DNA from 2 places in the Arthrobacter sp. R4-81 genome. Region 1 is predicted to be linked to the other one. Evidence: predicted binding sites of a transcription regulator. Region 1 holds the regulator's gene; the other holds the start of a gene.
The links. Region 1 encodes Rex, which represses fermentation and respiration genes when NADH is low (regulators of the CRP and FNR family bind a similar motif). Its sites were predicted from a motif close to CTTGTGAANNNNTTCACAAG; they were not measured.
Positions count from the first base shown of each region.

Region 2: a site for Rex is predicted at 3,364-3,383, ahead of araB (ribulokinase). Genes of this name have one in related genera too.

Region 1 is NZ_CP096445.1:1,127,509-1,133,530, reverse strand. Features, by position in the region: gene M1E05_RS05295 (hypothetical protein) at 1-525, shown strand, start outside; gene M1E05_RS05290 (MFS transporter) at 755-1,618, shown strand; gene M1E05_RS05285 (redox-sensing transcriptional repressor Rex) at 1,709-2,404, opposite strand; gene M1E05_RS05280 (glutaredoxin family protein) at 2,500-2,754, opposite strand; gene M1E05_RS05275 (HAD family hydrolase) at 2,882-3,700, shown strand; gene M1E05_RS05270 (30S ribosomal protein bS22) at 3,794-3,892, opposite strand; gene M1E05_RS05265 (helix-turn-helix domain-containing protein) at 4,044-4,256, opposite strand; gene M1E05_RS05260 (3-deoxy-7-phosphoheptulonate synthase) at 4,420-5,538, opposite strand; gene M1E05_RS05255 (glycoside hydrolase family 95 protein) at 5,809-6,022, opposite strand, start outside.
Region 2 is NZ_CP096445.1:4,245,554-4,251,575, forward strand. Features, by position in the region: gene araA (L-arabinose isomerase) at 1-807, opposite strand, end outside; gene M1E05_RS19645 (L-ribulose-5-phosphate 4-epimerase) at 832-1,527, opposite strand; gene araB (ribulokinase) at 1,524-3,299, opposite strand; gene M1E05_RS19655 (alpha-L-arabinofuranosidase C-terminal domain-containing protein) at 3,459-5,957, opposite strand.

The DNA of each region.
Region 1 (6,022 bases):
TATCCGGCCGGCAACTACCAGACGCCAGACGGCTACCAGGCGCCCGGGCAGCCTGGTTATGGCGCCCCCGCCGGAGCTGCCAACAACGCACCACCAGCAGGCCTCGGCTACGCCGCCCCCGCCCGCAACACGCTTGCATTGGATTTCAACAACATCAAAGAGCGCGTGACTAACACCCAGGGTGTACCCCAGCAACTGGTTATTTCCTATTGGCTCTGGATTGGCGCAGCTGTGCTCGGTGTTGTGGCTAGCCTCGTTGCCACGGTCGGTGCCGCAGGTGGCTTTGCTGGCGTCGGACTGATCTTCAGCCTGATTTGGGCCGCCGTCTACATCTTCATTGCCATCCGGCTCAAGGAAGGTGCCCGTTGGGCCAGGCTGGTCCTGACGATTTTGGGTGGCTTGTCGGTTTTGGCGCTCCCCTTCACGTTGTTCACCGGAGGCCTGAGCTTGATCGGGACGGCAGTAACTATCGCGGCAGCCGTCATGATGTGGCTGCCCCAGTCCCAGCAACACTTCAAGGGCTGATACAGCAAAACTAGGGACGTAACCACATCCCATCGGGTTAGTTAAGCATTGAAGGCCGCGGCTGGGAAACTCCCTGCCGCGGCCTTCCAAATCCAACAGGAATACCTCTTGCGAATGATCCACATGCCGCACCAAGCGTTGTACGGTGGAAGCAAGACCATGCTGGGGGCAGGGGCATCACACTGATCCCGGTAGCCGATTTTCGAAGTCGACACATGAAGGATCGAACATGAGCACTCCCCCAGTCCCTCCCGCCAACCAGGACGAGCCTGAGTCTGGCGGCAAGAACGCGCCGCAGTACGATCAGAACAATCCGCAGCAGCCCCAGTACGGGCAAAACGCTCCGCAGTACGGCCAGAACGCTCCCCAGCAGCCGCAGTACGGGGCGCCCCAGTACGGCCAGAATGCTCCTCAGCACCCACAGTATGGGGCACCCCAGTATGGCCAGAACGCTCCCCAACAGCCGCAGTACGGGGCGCCACAATACGGCCAGAACCCGCCGCAGCAGCAGTTCGGCCAGCCCCAGCAAGGCCAGTCTCCCTATGGCCAGTCGCCTTACGGTCAGTCACCGTACTCGCAGTACCCTTCCGAGCTTCCATCTGCCGGAAACAGCAACCGGCCCCCGCAGGTGGACCTCGCCTTTTGGCTGATCATCGGCGCCGGTGTGCTGTCGTTCATCAGTGCCATGGTGTTGGCATTCTCGGGTGGAGATTTCTTCACCCAAATGATGCAGGAACAGGCCCAGCTGCAGGGCACGGAACTGCCCCCCGGCACCATTGAGGGAATGCAGGGAATGATGGTAGGTGCCAGCATCGTGGGCGGTCTCATCTCCCTGGGACTCTACGCCCTCGTGGCCTTTCCTGTACGCAACGGAAAGAACTGGGCACGCATCCTGGGTACTGTCTTCGCGGGCATCTCGGTGTTTGGACTCTTCAGCGTCTTCAGCATGGGTCCTACGTACGGCGTGCTGCAGATCCTCGTCATTCTGATGGGAGTCGCGGGCATCGTACTCCTGTACTTGCCGGCCAATTCGCCGTACTTCCAGAAGCAGCAGCCGTTCGCCAATCCTTACTCCCAGCCGTACGGCCGCTAGAACTCAGGGCCACATAAAGTCATACGGCGGCTAGGAGCCAGGGCCACATAGATCCATGTTGAGGGCGCAGGCCCGGCGGAGCAGAGTAACTTACTCCAGCTCTTCCGGGGCCTGCGTCCTTTGTGCGTGGTAGGCCAGAATCTGCAGTTCCGTGGCCATGTCTACCTTGCGCAGGTTTACTCCGGGCGGAACCTGCAGCATCACGGGGGCGAAGCTCAGAATGCTCCTCACGCCGGCCGCCACCACCCTGTCACACACGCTTTGGGCTACGGCGGCAGGCAGCGCCAGGACCACCATGTTCGCTCCCGTCCGCTGGAGCACCGCTTCCATGTCGGCAGCGTCACTCACACGCAGCCATCCCACTTCGTTGCCTACGATCATCTGGTCGGCGTCGAAAATGGCCACGACATCAAAGCCCCGCGATTCGAATCCGCCATACCTTGCCAGGGCTTTCCCGAGGTTACCGGCACCGACGATAGCGACTTTCCAGTCCTTGGTGAGACCGAGGGCCGCAGAAATGTGCCGGCTCAGGTACTGAACCTCGTAGCCCACGCCGCGGGTCCCGTAGGAACCCACATGCGAGAGGTCTTTGCGCAGGGTAGCTGAGCTCACGCCCGAGGCTTCGGCAAGTGATTCCGAGGATACCCTGTCCACGCCTTCGGCAAGCATGGTGGTCAGGGCGCGCAAATAGAGGGTGAGCCGTGCCACGGCTGCGGGCGGAATCTGCTTTGCAGCGGTTCCGGAATCCCCGCGGACTGCTTCCGGGGATGAATCGAGCGAAGTCACATCTGCTCCATTGCGTCGCGTTGTGAGTCCACTCTAGGGCCCCACGACTTGTGTCAACAAAAGCGGAACGACGTCATCCGGGCTCGGGCCGAGGCCTACTTCGCCATGGCTTGCTGTAGAACCCTCGTCAGCCGGGCCTCGTCGATCTTCCAGAAGTCCCGCTGGATCCCGTCGACCACCACCACCGGAATCTCTTCGGCGTAGCGCTCACGGAGCTCCGCGTCATTGTCCACCAACTGTTCCCGCCACTCCAGTCCCAGTCCGGCAGTGACGCGGTCGACGGCGTCGCGCGCGGCACTGCAGAGATGGCAGTTTGCTTTGGTGAGCAGGAGGACGTCTGGTTTTGCCATGGTTCCACGGTAGCCGGGCTGTCCGCCGTCGTCGACGCCACTGGCCTGAACCGCCCTCAGGTATCCCGCGCACAGCAACAGAACGCCACAGGCGGCGGCGATGCCGAGCATTGACTAGACTCGTGGCATGCCCGAGGAGAAGTACGTTGCTGTGGCCCGCCGCCCGGTTGCCACCCAGCAACACGGCGAGGCCGCCTTCTTCGACGTCGATAACACCCTGATGAAGGGTGCCAGCCTGTTCCACGTGGCACGGAAAATGCATCAGCGGGGGACGTTCACACTGACCCAGGCTGCTGGTTTCGCGTGGAAGCAGTTCAAGTTTGTGATTCGCGGGGAGAACCTCGACGACGTCCACGCCGTCCGCGATTCAGCCCTTCTGCTTGCAGCCGGCATCACGGTCGAGGACATCAAAGTCCTGGGCGAAGAGGTCTTTGACGAGATGATCGCGTCCAGGATCTGGCCCGGAGCCAAGGCCCTGGCCCAGCAGCACCTTCGGGTTGGCAGGAAAGTCTGGCTGGTAACCGCAACTCCCATCGAAGTAGCCACCGTCATATCGACCCGCCTCGGACTGACCGGGGCCCTTGGCACGGTCGGAGAAATCAAGGACGGCGTCTATACGGGCAAACTGGTGGGCGAGATCCTCCACGGGGCAGCCAAGGCCGTGGCAGTGCAGGCCATCGCCGACGAGGAAGGCCTGGAGCTCAAGAGGTGCTGGGCCTACAGCGACTCCCACAATGACATCCCGTTGCTCAGCATGGTGGGGCATCCCGTGGCCATCAACCCCGATGCACGCCTCCGCCGGCATGCCCGGGAGAACAACTGGCCGGTCTACGATTTCCGCTCCGGACGCCGCGCAGCAACGCTCGGCCTGAAGGCAGCCACGGTCTGCGGCGCCGTCTACGGCCTCTGGAAGGGCTTCTCGCGCTTCCGCGGCCCCACTATCTAGCAGAGCCGCACACCGTTGCAGCACCAAGGAGCAAGGACGCAAAAATGCCCGCTACCTCGAAAGGCAACGGGCATTGACGCTTTGGAAGTATTACTACTTCTTATTGCGACGCTGGTGGCGCGTCTTACGAAGCAACTTGCGGTGCTTCTTCTTGGCCATACGCTTGCGACGCTTCTTGATAACTGAACCCACGAAAGTTCCTTACAAACTAGATGCGTACCTGTCTGATGGAAAAGGTCCGTGGACTAAGCAACAGACTGTACAACTGACAGATTCTTACAATGACGTAAAACGTTCCTTAACAGCCTACCGCTTATCCGGAGCGCAAACTGACGGCGACGACTCACGCCGTCTCGGATTGGCCCTCCACGACGGCGCGCTTCAGGTACTGTTCGACAGCGGACTCCGGTACCCGGAACGAGCGGCCAAAGCGGACGGCGGGCATATCCCCCGAATGAACCAGGCGATAAACGGTCATCTTAGAGACGCGCATGACCTCAGCCACTTCGGCCACGGTCAAGAACTTCGCGTTGGAGAAGTTCGACTCTGCGGACATTTCCCATATTCCTTTGCTCTCAGCATTCTGCGGCAACCTGTATTCTGCGGGTGCGGCGATGCTGAGCCATCGAACAACCGTGTGCTAGTTACTCTAGAGGCAGTTGGGGCCAATGTGAAAGGCGTAGTGGCGAAACTACGCGTTCGCCTCTAGCAAGTAGCCATTACTCGGCCAAGGAAATCCTGCGTTTCCGGGCCGAAGCGGCAAGCTGCCCGAGCACGGACACCGTCACGTCCCACTCCATGCAGGCGTCGGTCACACTTTGGCCGTAGAGCAATTCGGCAGTTCCGTTGGAATCCGTGACGTCCAGGTTCTGGGCGCCGCCTACGAGGAAGCTTTCCAGCATCACGCCGGCGATGGCCTTTGCGGAGGCGCCGCCCTCCTCCAGCTGGGCACCGATTTCGAAGGCGACTTCCGCCTGGCGGTGGTGGCTTTTCCCGCTGTTCGCGTGGCTCGCATCCACAATCAGGCGCGGGTTCAGGTTCTTCGCTGCAAGACGGGAAGAAGCGGCTTCGACGTCGGCTGCTGAGTAATTGGGGCCCTTGCGGCCGCCACGGAGAATGACGTGCGTGTCCGGGTTGCCGGCCGTCGCCACGAGAGCAGCTTTGCCGTCGTCGTCAATTCCCAGGAAAGCCTGGGCCGCGCCGGCGGCGCTGCACGCGTCAACGGCAACCTGGAGGTCGCCGTCGGTACCATTCTTGAAGCCGATGGGCATGGAGAGCCCGGACGCCAACTGCCGGTGGATCTGGCTTTCCGTGGTGCGTGCACCAATGGCACCCCAGGAGACCAGGTCTGCCGTGTACTGGGGGCTGATGGGCTCGAGGAATTCCGTGGCGGTTGGGAGCCCCAAGGCTGTTACTTGCTGGAGGAAGCTTCGGGCTGCACGGAGGCCTGTGGCAATGTCGTGGCTGCCATCCAGGTGGGGGTCGTTGATGAGCCCCTTCCAGCCCACGGTGGTCCGCGGCTTTTCAAAGTACGCCCGCATCACGATAAGCAGGTCTTCCTTGTGCTTCTCGGCCTGGCTCACGAGCCTGCGGGCGTATTCCAGCCCGGCCTTCGGATCGTGAATGGAGCAGGGACCCACGATCACCAGCAGGCGGTCGTCCAGGCCGTCCATGACGGCGCGGACTTCATCACGGCCCCGCCCGACGACGTCGGTCACCCTCGCGTCGAGCGGAAGCTCAGCGATCATCTCGTGGGGAGTGGGGAGCGCAGTGAACTTGCTGATCCTCAAGTTCGAGGTGGAATGTTGGGGATTGGCGGCGGCTGCTGTGGTGCTCATGGGGTCCTGTTCCAGATAGGAGCGGGCCCTGGTCAGAACCCGCCGGAGAAATGGCGAAGGGCAGAGAATGATCTCTGCCCTGTTGGCTCTGAAGGAAAGTTGGGTGCGTGTCAGTTAGACGCGGGCTCCTCCAGAGCCAACGAAAAATACGCATACCAACGGTTAGTCATAGCCACACCATAACCGGGCCGGGTCCGTCAGGGCAAAATTCCACTAAATTGTGCCCGTCATCTCCCGTCGCATGTGCTCATGAAATGTCGGCCGCTGGACTTATCCAGCGGCATCCTGCGGTTCCTGTACCCAGCCGGCCAGGTCCAGCTTCGTCTCCCGTTGTGCGTCGAGTACAACTTCCTGGGTCCGCCCGCCGTACCTGACCGTTATTGTCCGCAGCTGGGAGCCCGGCTGCAATGTAAAGGACGCCCTCTCCAGCTTCCCGCTTTTCCAGGCCAAGGAAACCGCGACGCCGGGACGGGCCCGGAGTCCG
Region 2 (6,022 bases), 1.3 Mb from region 1:
GCGCAGGCCGAGCTCGATCCGTGCGCTGTAGCGCAGCGACTCGTGCCGGGCGCCACCGGCCTTCAGCTCCTCAGCCACCTCATAGAGGTCCTCATACTCGGCGACGAGCTTGTCGACGTCGGAGTCCGCGGCACCGTGCACTGCGTGGGCGAGTTCGTTCACGGACCAGGTGTTGACCGAAACACCGAACCGGAGTTCGGCTTCGGTCTTGTCGCCCTCGGTGACCGCGACGTTGCGCATATTGTCACCAAAGCGGGTCAGTTTCAGGGCGCGGACGGCGGCCCACCCGGCGGAGGCCCGCTGCCAGACGCCGACCTGGCGCGTGACCTCGGGGTTGGACACGTGGCCCACAACAGTCTTGCGCGGGATGCCGAGACGGGACTGGATGTAGCCGAATTCGCGGTCGCCGTGGGCGGCCTGATTCAGGTTCATGAAGTCAAAGTCGATGTCCGCCCAGGGCAGCTCGACGTTGGCCTGGGTGTGCAGGTGCAGAAGCGGTTTGCGGAGCAGGTCCAGGCCCTGGATCCACATCTTGGCTGGCGAGAACGTGTGCATCCAGGCGGTGACGCCGATGACCTGATCGGCGGAGTTGGCTTCCAGCGCGGTGCGCCGGATGGCGTCCGAGTCGGTCAGGACGGGCTTCCAGACCACCTTGACCGGAACGGAGGATGAGGCGTTGAGCTGGTTGGCGATCTCCTGCGACTGCGCTGCGACCTGCTTCAGAACGTCCTCGCCGTAAAGGTGCTGGCTGCCGGTCAGGAACCAGACTTCATACTGCTCGAGCGAGGTGTTGTTGGCGTTGTTCATGATGTCTCCTGAAAAAGTGGGGGCCTACTGGCCGTAAACGTTCTGGTAGCGGGCGTAGAGGGATTCGATGGCTGCTTCATCGATGGGCAGCGGTTCGCCCAGCTGCCGGGAAATATGGACGGTGCGTGCCACTTCTTCGCACATGACAGCCGCTTTGACGGCGGATTTGGCGTCCTTGCCGATGGTGAAAGGCCCGTGGTTCTGCATGAGGACCGCCGGGGAATGGGAGTCCTTGAGGGTGTCCACAATGCCTTGGCCGATGGAATCGTCACCGATGAGAGCGAACGGTCCCACGGGGATGGAACCACCGAACTCGTCACTCATCATCGTCAGGACGCAGGGGATTGCCTCACCCCGCGCGGCCCAGGCCGTGGCGTAGGTGGAGTGGGTGTGCACCACGCCCCCTACTTCGGGCATGTGCCGGTAGACGTATGCATGCGCGGCAGTGTCCGACGACGGCGCGAGGGCCGGGTTGCCCCACTCGCCTTCCGCCGGGTCACCGTTCACGGGGGCCCCAAACAGATCCGTGACCACCATGGATTCGGGGGTCAGATCATCGTAGGAGACACCGGAGGGTTTGATGACCATCAGGTCATGGCCCGGGACTCGCGCCGAAACGTTGCCTGCGGTCCACACCACCAGTTCATACCGGGTCAGCTCCGCATGCAGGGCACAGACCTCGGCGCGGAGCCGGCCGATAGTTTCCAGGAGGGTACTCATGCGTTCACCTTCTCATCCCGCTCGGCTGCGTCGGATTCGCTTGCTTCAGTGGAGGGACCGCCCAGGCCGGGTTTGGCTGCCCGCTGGATTGCCTTGAGCCGGTGCATCACGTCGTTTGCGCCGCGGCCGAAGTAGTCGTGCAGGGTGCGGTATTCCTGGAACAGGGCTTCGTAGGCCGCCACGTTCTCGGGGATGGGCACATAGACTTCTCCGGGCTCGGACCCCATGGCGGCCGCTGCCTCCCGGATGTCCGGATAAGCGCCGGCTGCCACAGCGGCGTGGATGGCCGATCCAAGGGCAGGTCCCTGGGTGGAACCGATGGTGGAGAGCTGCAGCCCGGTGGCATCCGCATAGATCTGCATCAGGAGCTTGTTCTTCAGCAGCCCGCCGGCCACGATGAATTCCTTGACCGGAACTCCTGAATCGCGGAACGCATCCACGATGGTGCGGGTGCCAAAGGCCGTAGCCTCCAACAGGGCACGGTACGTGTCCTCCGGCTTGGTGGCAAGGGTCTGGCCAACCACCACGCCCGAGAGTTCGTGGTCCACCAGCACCGAGCGGTTACCGCTGTGCCAGTCCAGGGCAATAAGGCCGTGCTCGCCGATGGCCTGGCGGGAGGCCAGTTCGGTCAGGTACTCATGGATGCCCAGACCCGCGGCGGCTGCTGCCTCATGGTACGCCGGGGGAACACCGTTCTTGGTGAACCAGCCGAAGATATCGCCCACGCCGGACTGGCCCGCCTCATAGCCCCAAAGGCCGTCGACGATCCCGCCGTCCACCACGCCGCACATGCCCGGAACCTCATGCAGCTCCGTTCCGTTCATGACATGGCAGGTGGAGGTTCCCATGATGGCCACCAGCTGGCCGGACTCAACGGCCTTCGCGGCCGGTGCCGTCACGTGCGCGTCAACGTTTCCGACGGCGACGGCGATGCCCTCCGGCAATCCGGTCCACGCCGCAACCTCGGCAGTGAGGTAGCCGGCGGCGTCGCCGAGGCGGCCGATGGTGTGCTCGAGTTTGTCGCTGACGAAGGTCTCGAAAGCAGGGTTCAACGCGGTAAGGAAGTCCGCGGAGGGGTAGCGGCCGTCCTGGTAGATGCCCTTGTAGCCGGCGGTGCAGGCGTTGCGGACATAGTTCCCGCTCAGCTGCCACACAATCCAGTCGGCTGCTTCTACCCAGTGATCCATTGCTTCATATGCCTGCGGATCCTCTTCCAGAAGCTGCAGGCCCTTTGCGAATTCCCACTCTGAGGAAATGAGGCCGCCGTAACGGGGCAGCCAGCTTTCACCCAGTTCAGCGGCGAGGGTGTTGATGCGGTCGGCCTGGGGTTGGGCGGCGTGGTGGCGCCAGAGTTTTACGTAGGCGTGCGGGCGGTTGGCGAACTCGGGCAGTTCGTTCAGCGGGGTGCCGTCAGCCTTGACGGGGACCATGGTGCAAGCCGTGAAGTCGGTGGCGATACCGATGACTGCGGCGGGATCGATTCCGGCGTCGGCAATAGCGGCGGGAACTGCGTTGCGGAGCACATCGCGGTAGTCATTCGGGACCTGAAGGGCCCAGTCAGCGGGAAGCCGCACGCCGCCGTCGCCCGCCACATCGGCAGGCAGCGCCTCCGTGACCACAGCATGCGGGTAATCAAATACACCACTGCCCAGTTCCTTGCCATCGGCAACGCGGACGACCACGGCGCGGCCGGAGAGCGTGCCGTAGTCAACGCCGATGACGTATTGCTCAGCCACGGAACCGTGGGGAGCGGGAGAGTTTTCGTTCTGCATATCTGCCTCCAGGGAAGAGGCAACGACCTCTTTTGCCTTCGTTGGAAATTGATGGTTAGTACCAATTGTGAACGCTAACACGGGCAACGTCAAGACGCTGATACCGCTTACGCAAAGGTGATACCCAGCCGTCGGAACCGGCTGGGTATCACCTGGGCCTTACTTGGCTTTTTGTCCGTCAGCTGGCGCAAGCCGGATGAATGTCACGGATTTCGGTTGGAAGTTGTATGTGAAATCAGTGCCTGATCCTGTGAACACACTGGTTGCCGGAACCAGGTTTTGGCCATCACTCGTAGTGGTCAAGGTGGTCACCGCTGCGCTGGAGCTGATATTTGCCGTTCCGGCGACTTTGATGTCGACGGCGGCAGCCTCACCCGAGGTGTTGACCACCTTGACGATTGTGTCCCCCGTTTCGGCATCCTTGGTGGCGACGGAGTAGATGGGATCCACGGGAGTCTCATCGATCGTTCCCCAGAGGACATCGTCGAGGTACAGCTTGGCCGTCGGTCCGGTGACTTCAATCCGGATGTCGTACTGGCGGCCGGTCTCAATGGTGGTGCCCGTCTCGATCAGGGTGCTCTTTGCCCCGTTGACAGCCTTCTCCACCACGGATTTGCTGTTGTTCCAGCCGCCGAGGTTCCACCAGTAGTAGTTTCCGGTGTCCTTCACTCCGAAAGCGATGAGGAATCCTTCGGCGCCGGCCGTCTTGGTGGCCTTGGTGTTGAGCGTGTAATTGCTCCACGCCGGGTTTCCAGCGGTGACCATGGTGTTCAGTGCTGTGGTGCTCGACTGGACGTAAGCGCCGTCCTGGACTGACCAGCTTCCCACACCGTTGCCTGTCCACGCCGAGGCGGTGCCGGAGAAGTCGTCAGCAAACAGCTGGCTGCCGTCCGCGCCGGTGACCGTAACGTCGTCGTACTTTGCCGCGGTGGCCCATGTAGAAAGCCCGATCTGCCCGGTGATGGGTGCCGCCAGGCTTGGCGGGTTGTTCTGGGAACTGGGCACAACGTTGCTTCCGACGTTGTTCATAAAGAGCTTTTGCACTTCGAAGTTGGGCGTGGTCCTGATGGAGGTGCCGTTGAAGAATATGAGGTCCGGACTCCATTGGACGTTGGCCTCATTGGCAATCAACGGGGCGTAGGACGCCATCCTGACAACGTCGGCGTTCCGTTCGAGGCCGGTCATGAAGGACGCCTCGGCCAACGCGTTCTCAGGCTTGTTGGCCAGTGACGCGAACTCGCCCAGGAAGACCTTGTAGCTGTCACGGTCGTAGGAGTCGTAGCGGTGGTTGTTGGTCAGGAACCAGTCGGGCGAGTTGTAGTAGTGCTCGTCGACGAAGTCGACCTTACGGTCGGCGTTGAACTTGGAGAGGTCATCGAAGTTGGCGCCTTGATCGTCCGGGCCCGTGTTGCCAATGACCTTGATATCGGGATACGCGGCCTCAACGGCATCCTGGAACTGGGTGAAGTACGCCTTGAACTCAGGCTTGTACTCCTCATTGCCCAGGCTGATGCGGTCCAGGTTGTAGGGGGCCGGGTGGCCGTAGGCAATGCGCTTGGCACCCCATTCGGTACTGGCGTCTCCATTCGCGAATTCGATCAGGTCCAGGGTGTCCTGGATGTACTTGTCCAGGGTTGCCTGGTCAGGTACGGCACGGTTGTCGCCGCAACCCGTGACACCCACAGGCACCACCGGAACGGGGACGGCCTTGAGGTCCTCAGCCCACTGGAAATACTCCATGTAGCCGAGCCCGTAGGTCTGGTTGTAGCCCCAAAAGTTCCTGTTGGCGGGACGCTGCTCAACAGGACCAATGGTTTCCTTCCACTGGTAAGTGCGGGACCGGGTGTAGTTGGGCGCAGAGCAGGAGTCGTAACTGCCGGTGTTGACGATGCAGCCACCGGGAAACCGCAGGAACCCCGGGTTGAGCTCAGCAATCTTTTCGGCCAGATCCTTACGCAGCCCATGGCCGTTCCAGGTCTCCTGGGGCATCAGCGAAATCATGTCCAGCCGTACCGTGCCGGTTCCTTGGACAACGGTGGAAAGCCGTCCCGACGCCGTCGTGGACTTAGGCGAAAGGGTCACGTTGTATTTTTTCCAGGCATCGCCCCTGACCTTGATGCTGGTGAGGTCGAGCCGGGCGCCTTCCGGAGTTTCCAGTGCGACGGCGAGGGTGGAACCGGCCGGATTGGAGGTTCTGGCCCACACGGAGTACTCGTACTTCTGGCGGGCCTCCAGCCGGTGCCCGCCATTCCAACCGCTGTTACGGACCCCGACGCCGGCACCTGCGCCCGCGGCTGCGGTAGCCGCCTCGACCAACAGGTAGTTCCGGTTGTTCTCATTGAGGCGATAGTCATCGTTCTGGACAGTGGCCGTACCGGCGCTTCCCCGCTGGAGGACCTCCCAGGCACTGAGTGGGGTATAGGCGCGATTGTCCGTTGAATTGAATTCGAAGGACCTGTTCTGCACGAGTTCGGCGTAAATGCCCCCGTCCGCACCCTGGTTGATGTCCTCATAGAAGGCCCCGTACATTGTTGGAGCTATGTCAGGACCCGCTTGGTCTGCATGGACTGTAATGGTGCGATTAGTGGTTTCAGCGTGGGCGCCAGGCGCCGGTGCGAGAGTGAGGGTGGCTGCCGCGAGCGATCCCGCAAGGGCCATGGTGCAAGCCCTCTTTACGGGACTCGGACGAACTGTGCTTTGCATCGGAGGTGAGAGCCCTTTCT